One region of the Spirillospora sp. NPDC000708 genome, then DNA from elsewhere that is predicted to be linked to it. Evidence: riboswitches for the same ligand, from Rfam matches in the RefSeq annotation. Region 1 holds a riboswitch; each other region holds the start of a gene.
The links. Region 1 has a riboswitch for cobalamin ahead of ABT299_RS12205 (ribonucleoside-diphosphate reductase subunit alpha). Riboswitches for the same ligand answer to the same signal wherever they lie in the genome.
Positions count from the first base shown of each region.

Region 2: it holds a riboswitch for cobalamin, as region 1 does, so the genes downstream of both, bluB (5,6-dimethylbenzimidazole synthase) here and ABT299_RS12205 (ribonucleoside-diphosphate reductase subunit alpha) in region 1, are expected to answer to the same signal.
Region 3: it holds a riboswitch for cobalamin, as region 1 does, so the genes downstream of both, ABT299_RS04580 (putative cobaltochelatase) here and ABT299_RS12205 (ribonucleoside-diphosphate reductase subunit alpha) in region 1, are expected to answer to the same signal.
Region 4: it holds a riboswitch for cobalamin, as region 1 does, so the genes downstream of both, ABT299_RS42835 (CbtB domain-containing protein) here and ABT299_RS12205 (ribonucleoside-diphosphate reductase subunit alpha) in region 1, are expected to answer to the same signal.

Region 1 is NZ_JBEPCJ010000013.1:28,643-30,832, reverse strand. Features, by position in the region: gene ABT299_RS12210 (hypothetical protein) at 34-648, opposite strand; cobalamin riboswitch at 757-985, shown strand; gene ABT299_RS12205 (ribonucleoside-diphosphate reductase subunit alpha) at 1,080-2,190, shown strand, end outside.
Region 2 is NZ_JBEPCJ010000053.1:21,030-23,219, reverse strand. Features, by position in the region: gene ABT299_RS31570 (DUF4240 domain-containing protein) at 1-512, shown strand, start outside; gene ABT299_RS31565 (DUF4260 family protein) at 601-1,020, shown strand; cobalamin riboswitch at 1,074-1,246, shown strand; gene bluB (5,6-dimethylbenzimidazole synthase) at 1,292-1,906, shown strand; gene ABT299_RS31555 (GNAT family N-acetyltransferase) at 1,963-2,190, shown strand, end outside.
Region 3 is NZ_JBEPCJ010000004.1:54,458-56,647, reverse strand. Features, by position in the region: gene ABT299_RS04580 (putative cobaltochelatase) at 1-735, opposite strand, end outside; cobalamin riboswitch at 792-915, opposite strand; gene ABT299_RS04575 (TetR/AcrR family transcriptional regulator) at 1,032-1,814, shown strand; gene ABT299_RS04570 (ATP-binding protein) at 1,725-2,190, opposite strand, start outside.
Region 4 is NZ_JBEPCJ010000095.1:31,692-33,881, reverse strand. Features, by position in the region: gene ABT299_RS42845 ((2Fe-2S)-binding protein) at 1-392, shown strand, start outside; gene ABT299_RS42840 (CbtA family protein) at 409-1,137, opposite strand; gene ABT299_RS42835 (CbtB domain-containing protein) at 1,147-1,380, opposite strand; cobalamin riboswitch at 1,413-1,601, opposite strand; gene ABT299_RS42830 (3-isopropylmalate dehydrogenase) at 1,766-2,190, shown strand, end outside.

The DNA of each region.
Region 1 (2,190 bases):
TGGATCCGGCGGCCGGTGACGTACGGCGCTCGCTCAGAGGTGGGCGAGCGCCCTCGAACGCGGAGGGGGTCCCCGCCGGACGACCTGGTGCCGGAGCGCGCGTCCCGTGGCGATCGCGCCGGCCGCCACCGGCACCACCGGGGTACGCAGCGGGCGCTCCGCCGGTTCGATCAGCAGCAGCGCGAGCAGCAGCCGGATCGGGCGGTCGGCGGCGGACGCGAGGCGCCGCGCGAGGGACCACGCGGCCCGCTCGCCGCGCCGCAGCCACCAGGCCGCGACCACGGCGGCGGCGACGTGCGCGACGGTCATGGACGTGCCGGAGCCGTGCATCGCGGGCGTCGCGGCGGCGTGTCCCGCGTGCGCGGCGGTGTCGCAGTCGCGCATGCCCTCGGTGGCGCTCGCGAACAGCGTGTGCAGCGCGAACTGGCCGCCGAGCAGCCCGCCCATGATCGTCGGGAGGGAGCGCTCGTGGCCGGCGAGGGCGGCGGCGACGGCGAGGGCCGCGCCGAACCCGGCGAGCACCGCCCAGCCCGGCACCGGCTCGTGCGACGCCAGGTCGTGGCCGACGGTCGCGAGCGCGACGCACACGGTCGCGAAGACGACCGCGCGCGCGGTGCGGAAGGCCGGCTGCCTGGGACGCGGGGACATGACGGGGACATCGTCCCACCCCGGTCCGCGGGCGCGCATCCGACCCCCGCGATCCGGTCCCGACGCGCCCTACATGTTGGGGTTGCGCAATGAGGATCAACAAGATGTAGGGTTCAATCCCGTGCTGGTTCGCCCCCGCCGCTCGCGGCGGGGGCGTCGTAAGAGGGAACCCGGTGCAAGTCCGGGACTGCCCCGCAGCGGTGAGCGGGAACGACCGCCGTCACAGGCACTGAACCGGATCGTCCGGATCGGGAAGCGACGGCCAGTAGGTCGTGCCTCCGGCAGGAGGCGCGGGTGCCCGCGAGTCCGAAGACCTGCCATGCACGCCGTACGTCCGAGGCTTCGCGGGTGAGCCGGGGGACGGTGCGCGGCAGCCTGCCGCCGCGCCCGTTCGCATGCCCTCGCGAGGCCGTCTCACGAGGGGAGAGAACGTGACAGTCACCATGCCCGCGGAGGCGCCGGCCGCCGAGCGGATCGCGGCCGAGGTCGCCGCGGCCTGCGCCGGCGTCGAGGGGACCGCGCCGGAACGGGTGCTCGGCGCGGTCCGGGCCGGGGACGGCGCGAGCGCCGCCGCCCTGCGGGACCTGGCGATCGGGGAGGCCGCCGCGCTGGTCGCGGTGGAGCCGGGGTACTCCCGGGTCGCCGCGCGGCTGCTGGCCGCCCGGATCCGCGACGAGACCGCCGAGGCCGGCGTCCGGGGCTTCGCGGAGTCCGTCGCCGCCGCGCACGCCGAGGGCCTCCTCGCCGACGGCCCCGCCGCGTTCGTCGCCGAGAACGCCGCCGCGCTGGACCGCCTCATCGACGAGGGTCCGGGGGGCGCGGGGGGTCGCCCCCCCTCGGGAGGCGCGGTCGAGGAGGCGGACGACCGGTTCGGATACTTCGGGCTCCGCACCCTCTACGACCGGTACCTGCTGCGGCATCCGCGGACCCGGCTCGTCCTGGAGCGGCCGCAGCACTTCTTCCTGCGGGTGGCCGTGGGCCTGTCCGACACCGTCGACGAGGCCGCCGAGCTGTACCGGCTGCTCAGCACGCTGTCCTATCTGCCCAGCTCGCCGACCCTGTTCAACTCCGCGGCGCGGCGCCCGCAGCTGTCGTCGTGCTTCCTGCTGGACTCGCCGCGCGACGAGCTGGAGGCGATCTACGAGCGGTACGGGCAGGTCGCGCGGCTCAGCAAGTACGCGGGCGGGATCGGGATCTCCTGGACGCGGGTCCGGTCGCGCGGGTCGCTGATCCGGGGGACGAACGGGCACTCGAACGGGATCGTCCCGTGGCTGCGCACGCTGGACGCGTCCGTCGCCGCCGTCAACCAGGGCGGCCGCCGCAAGGGCGCCGCGTGCGTGTACCTGGAGCCGTGGCACGCCGACGTCGAGGAGTTCCTCGAACTGCGCGACAACACCGGCGAGGAGGCGCGCCGCACCCACGACCTGAACCTGGCGAACTGGATCCCGGACGAGTTCATGCGCCGCGTCGAGGCGGACGGGACGTGGTCGCTGTTCGACCCGAAGGAGGTCCCGGAGCTGACGGACCTGTGGGGCGACGCCT
Region 2 (2,190 bases), on a different contig from region 1:
ACGCCGACGACCGCGACTCCCCCGACGACCCGCTGATCGACCTGGTGGCCGACCGGCTCGCGGAACTGGACGGCCCCGGCATCGTCGCGTTCGACGCCATGCTGACGCGCGTCCTCGACTCGGCGTACCGGCGGCCGCTCTGGAACGCCGCCTACCTCATCGAGGGCGGCTGCGGCGACGACGGATTCATGGACTTCCGCGCCGGGCTCGCGCTGCTGGGACGCGACGTGTTCGCGCGCGCCGTCGACGACCCCGACACGCTGGCCGACGTCCCCACGGTGGTGCGGATGGCCCGGGAGGACGAGGGGTGGATCGGCGCGGAGGGCCTGCACTACGCGGCGCGCAGCACCTACAAGCGCGTCATGGGAGAGACCGAGTCGTTCGACGCGGCGATGGAGTCGGCCGTGCGCTCGATGCGGCGGCCCGAGCGTCCCGCGGGCGAGAACTGGGACGTCGAGGACGACGCCGAGACCCGGCTGCACCTGCCCCGGCTGGCCGCCCTGTTCCTCTGAGCGGTTGTGTCTCCATGAGCTTGACAGCTAATGGCATTAGCCTTAGCTTGTAGCTAACGCCATTAGCCAAGCAGGAGGGCACCAGGCCATGAGCACCGCCACCGTTCCGACCGTCCGCAAGGGTTCCGCCGCGCTCGTGGCCCGCCGCACCGCCTGGGGCGCGAACGCGCTGTTCTGGACCGCGTTCGCCGTCCTCGAAGGCGTCAACCACGGCTGGCTCGCCGCGCTCCTCGCGGTCGCGTTCTTCATCGCGCCCGACCTCACCTTCCTGGCCGGGATCCGGGACGCGCACACCGTCGAGCGCGGGCAGCTCCCGGCACGCGCCGTCCCGTACTACAACGCCGCGCACCGCGCGCTGGTCCCGCTCGCGCTCATCGCGCTCTACACCGTCGCTCCGTTCGCGTGGGCTCCGATCTTCGCCGGGCTCTGCGGCTGGATGGCGCACATCTCGATCGACCGCGCCGTCGGCTACGGCCTGCGCACCAAGGACGGCTTCCAGCGCCACTGACCCCCTCCCCCGACCCGAAGGCGGGCACCGCTACGATCGCGGACGGCGTGAACTGACGCGAGGTGCCCCTCGGGGAGAATCGGGAAGCCGGTGCGAATCCGGCACGGGCCCGCCGCGGTGACCGGGAAGCCGCCGCCCACGCGCGCACGCGCGGCCACTGGCCGTCAGGCCGGGAAGGCGGGCGGTGAGGCGTCGATCCGGGAGTCCGAAGACCGGCCTCGCTCCACCGGCCGCCCGCCCCGGGCGGCCCGACCGCAGCGGGAGCCTGCCCATGAACCTGTACGACGTCATCCACCGCCGCCGCGATGTACGCGCCGAGTTCACCGGCGCGCCGATCCCGGACGGCGTCCTCGACCGCGTCCTCACCGCCGCGCACGCCGCCCCCAGCGTCGGCCTCTCCCAGCCCTGGGACTTCGTGCTGGTCCGCGACCCGGACGTCCGCCGCGCGTTCCACGACCACGTCCGGTCCGAGCGCGACGCGTTCGCCGCCACCCTCACCGGCGACGCCGCCGCCCGCTTCGCCCGCATCAAGATCGACGGGGTGCTCGAATCCACCGTGTCGATCGTGGTGACCTACGACGCCGAGCGCGGCGGCCCCGCCGTCCTCGGCCGGCACGCGATCGCCGACGCCGGCCTGTACTCCGTCTGCCTGGCCGTCCAGAACCTCTGGCTGGCGGCGACGGCGGAGGGACTGGGCGTCGGCTGGGTGTCGTTCTACCGCGAGCCCTACCTGCGCGACCTCCTCGGCATCCCGGCGGGCGTCCGGCCGGTCGCCTGGCTGTGCGTCGGGCCGGTCACGCACCTGGAGGCCGTCCCGGACCTCGAACGGCACGGCTGGCGCCACCGCCGCCCCCTCCACGCGGCCGTCCACCACGACCGCTGGTGAGCACGGCACCCGAATAATCAGGTGCGCCGCCCCGCCCATGGCGTGATCATGCCTGCATGGACCCCGTACGCATCAGGCGCATGTCGCGGGACGACCTCGTCGCGACCGAGCGCGCGGCGGCGGTGACGTTCCTCGAAGGCGACCGCCTCAGCCGGCGGGTGGGCGAACCGGACCCGGAACCGCCGACGGAGGAGCAGTCCCGCCGCCTGATCGACCGCCTGGGCCACTTCCTGTCCGTCGACCCGGACGGCTGCTGGCTCGCCGAAGAGGGCCGGGACGTCGTG
Region 3 (2,190 bases), on a different contig from region 1:
GGCCGCCGCGAAGCCGTCCGGATCGTCCTCGAACCGCAGCCGCCGCCGGACGACCTCGGCGCGCTCGGCCGGGTCGCGGGTCGCGGCGACCTCGACGGTCAGCCCGAACCGGTCCAGCAGCTGCGGGCGCAGCTCGCCCTCCTCCGGGTTCATCGTCCCGACCAGCAGGAACCGCGCCGCGTGCCGGACGGAGACGCCCTCGCGCTCGACGTACGACTCGCCCATGGCCGCCGCGTCCAGCAACAGGTCGACCAGGTGGTCATGGAGCAGGTTGACCTCGTCGACGTACAGGACGCCGCGGTGCGCGGCCGCGAGCAGGCCCGGCTCGAACGCCTTCACGCCCTCGGTCAGCGCGCGCTCGATGTCCAGCGAGCCGGTGAGCCGGTCCTCGGACGCGCCCACCGGCAGCTCGACCAGCCGCGCGTCCCGCGTCCCCGCCTCGCCGGGGGTGTGCGGGCCGTCGGGGCACGCCGGGTCGGGATCGTCCGGGTCGCAGGAGAACCGGCAGCCCGGCACGGCCGGCACCGGGGGCAGCAGCCCGGCCAGCGCGCGCACGATCGTCGACTTGGCGGTGCCCTTCTCGCCGCGGACCAGCACGCCGCCGACGCCCGGCGACACCGCGTTGATCAGCAGGGCGAGCTTCAGATCGGCCATTCCGACGACGGCGGAGAAGGGGTAGCGCGCGCGGGCGCGCCTCTCCGGCCGGCCGGTGTCCGGCGCCGACGCAGGTCGCACGTCTCGTCATCCTTCCTCGGGTGTCCACGCCCGTGGCGGTGCCTGTCCGACGGCCGGAGTCTCCTGGCTCCCGGATCACCGCTCCCCCTCGGCCTTCCAGCACCGCGTGCCGTGGCCGTGTCGAGGGGGGCTCCCCTGGTCACAGTTGCGGGACAGCCCCGGATTCGCACCGGGTTCCTCCGCGTCCGTCGCCCGCCCAGGATCGCACACCGGCCGGACGCGCTCGACCCGGCCATCTATCGGCGGAGTGCCGGTCAATGTTGGCGATACGCCAATGAGATGGTCTACTGGTCGGTATGGAGCGACGCGCAGCCCCGCGCGGCGAGGCCGCCGGAGCCGCGACGCCGCACCCGGGCGACACCAGGAGCCCGAAGGCCCGCTACCAGCGCCTGCCGCGCGACGAGCGGCGCGACCAGATCCTCGACGTCGCGCGCCGCATGTTCACCGAGCTGCCGTACGCGGAGGTGGCCACCGCGGCGATCGCCCGCGAGGCCGGCGTCCAGCGCGGGCTCATCCACTACTACTTCGGCACCAAGCGGGAGCTGTTCCTCAAGGTCGTCCAGGGCCTGACGGCCACCGCGGCGGTGCAGGCGCCGCCCCCTGACGAGCGGATGACGCTGCCTGAGACGGTCGAGCTGTGCGTGAACCTGTTCCTCGACACCGCCGAGCGGAACGCCACCACCTGGTTCGCGGCGCTGGACGCGGAGGGCTTCGGGCAGGACCCCGAGCTGCTCCACCTCGTCAACCGGTTCCGCGACCGGACGGTCGAGCACATGCTCGCCGTTCTGCGGGTGCCCGCGCCGACCGGCACGCTGCGGGCCGTCCTGCGCGTCTACTCCGGGCTCGCGGACGCGGCGACGCGGCAGTGGCTCCAGGAGCGGACCCTCGACCGCGCGCAGGTGCAGACGCTGCTGACCAGGTCGCTGCTGTCGATGGTCACCGACATCGCCCCCGCGCTGGAGGCCCAGGACGCGGCGGGCGGAGGGCGCCTAGAGGCCGGGGACCGGCTGCTTCACGCCGCCGCGCACCGGGACGGCGAACCAGACGGCCTTGCCGCGGACGCCCGGGCCGAGCCGTGACAGCGTCCGCAGCATGCCCCAGCGGCCCCGCGACAGCTCCCGGACGATGCTGAGACCGCGCCCGCAGTCCCCGGACGTCCACGAGTAGCCGGGCAGCGACGCGTCGACGTAGGCGTCGAAGACGGCGCACCGCACCTCGGCACCGACCGGAGCGCCCGCGAGGCCGGGACCGGCCAGGGCACCCGGGCTCGCCGGGGCGCCGGACGGCCGGGACTCGGCGCCGGGCGGGTCGCCCAGGTAGAGCCACAGCTCGTGCGGGCCGTGGTCGCCGGCGTGCTGGTGCGCGTTGGTGGCCAGCTCGCTCACCATCAGCTGCGCGTCGCCGATCGCCTCGTCCCGCACGCCGAGCGAGGCGAGCGCGTCGCGCAGCACGCGG
Region 4 (2,190 bases), on a different contig from region 1:
GGCTGGCCGAACCGCGCGGGCACCGGGCCGACGGCACCGCCGAAGCGGCCGGCCTGGTCCACGACGCGGTCGTGACCGGCCAGCTGGAGCCGCTGCGCGCGACGATGCTCACCTTCACCCGCCTCGCGGACGGCCTGCTGTGGGGGAACGCGGCGTCGGCCCTCGCCGGCGGCCTGAACGTCGGCCCGCCCGACGGCGCCCGCGCCGCGCTCGTCCGCGAACTCCTGGCCCGGCCCCCGCTGGCGGGCGCCGGGGTGTTCGGCCCGCGCGGCTTCGTCCGGCGCAACTGCTGCCTGTACTACCGCGTCCCGCCCGGCGGCGAGATGTGCGGCGACTGCGGCCTGCGCCGCCCGCCGCGCCGCGACGGGCCGCCGCCACGGGTGCGCCCGTGACGGCGGCCGGCGGCGGTCAGGCCGGGACGGCGGCCCGGTGGCGGGCCACCGAACGCTCGGTCAGGTAACCGAACAGCAGCCCGATCGTGCTCCACAGGACGAGCTGGACGCCCAGGGACGCGAGCCGGAAGTCCCACAGGACCGTGGCCGGGAAGTGCTCCGGAACCGCCTCGGGCTCCGGCGTGAGCCGGTACACGACCGCCAGCAGGACGGCGTAGCCGGCCGCGGTCGCCGTGATCGCGTTCCAGGCGCCGAGCCGGGGGACGAGGCGGCGGCACACGATCACCGCCGCGGTCGTCGCCAGGATCCCCAGCGCCATCATGCAGAAGTACAGCGCCGTCCTGCCGCCGATCGTGGTCGGGTTGCCGACCGCCGGGGGCGTCGCCGGGTACTTCAGGAACGGCACCAGCTCGATCGCCACGAACCCGGCGAGGGCTACCAGGGCGGCGGTGGCGCGCGCGCCGAGCCGTCCTAGCCGTCCGGACGCGAAGGCGAACGCGATCGAGAACAGCCCGCCGAGCGCCGTCCCGTACACCGCCATGGCGGTGGTCAGGCCGGCGGTCCTCTGCACGGTGCGGCCGACGACCTCCGGCTCGTGCCCGGCGTGCTCGGCGTGCGCCCTGGCCTCCTCGAACGCGATGGCGTGCCCGACCTGCGGCTCCCCGTACAGCCACGCGACGACCAGGGCGAGGGCGGCAGCGGCCAGGCCCGCGAGCATCCCGCGGACCAGCAGTGCTCTCATCATCGGCGCGGCCTAGTGGCAGGGGAAGCCGAGCAGGTGCCGGCCGTCGTGGGTGAACTCGTGCACCCAGGTGCCGCCGAAGACCGACGTCGCGCCCTGCTCGGCGCCGACGAAGTAGATCAGGATCGCGGCCAGCACGACGGCGAGCACCGCCCATGGCACGATGTCGCGGATCGGCAGGCGCAGGGGCGCCGCGGACGGCTCGGCCTGCGGGGACGTGGCGGACGGTACGGCGGACTCGGCCATGTCGGGTCTCCTCACGGGGTGCACTCGCCCCGGTTGCGGGAGGACGACGGGTCAGTGTCCTGACTCCCAGATCGCCGTCTCCCTCCGACCTTCCCGCCGGTGCGGCCGGCCGTGGTCGTGCTGGGGGAGACTCCCTGGTCACAGTGGCGGGACCGTCCTGGATTCGCACCAGGTTCCTGCGCACCGTCGCCTCGATGTGAACTTGTCGAGGAGAGCGTCTCCTCTCCCCACCGGCGCGTCAAGCCCGCGAAGGGTGACAAAGGTGACGTTCGCGCCGCCGTCCGCGGCGATCGTCCGCGGCCGCCGGGACCGCCCCGCCGAGACACCGATACCGGGATATGAGACGCAAGCCCAAGCAGTGAGACGTTTGCAGTACAGTACGCCCATGGCTTCCCGCAGCATTCGTCTGGCCGTCATTCCCGGTGACGGGATCGGCCCCGAGGTGGTCGCCGAGGGACTGAAGGTCCTCGAGGCCGTCGCCCCGTCCAGCGGCCTCGCGTTCGAGCAGACCTCCTACGACCTGGGCGCCGCCCGCTGGCACCGGACCGGGGAGACGCTGCCCGACTCGGTGCTGGAGGAGCTGCGCGGCCAGGACGTCATCCTGCTCGGCGCCGTCGGCGACCCGAGCGTCCCGAGCGGGACGCTGGAGCGCGGGCTGCTGCTGCGGACCCGGTTCGAGCTCGACCACTACGTCAACCTCCGCCCGGTGAAGCTGTTCCCGGGCGTGAAGACCCCCCTCGCCGACGTCACGCCCGACGACATCGACATGGTCGTCGTCCGCGAGGGCACCGAGGGCCCCTACACGGGCGT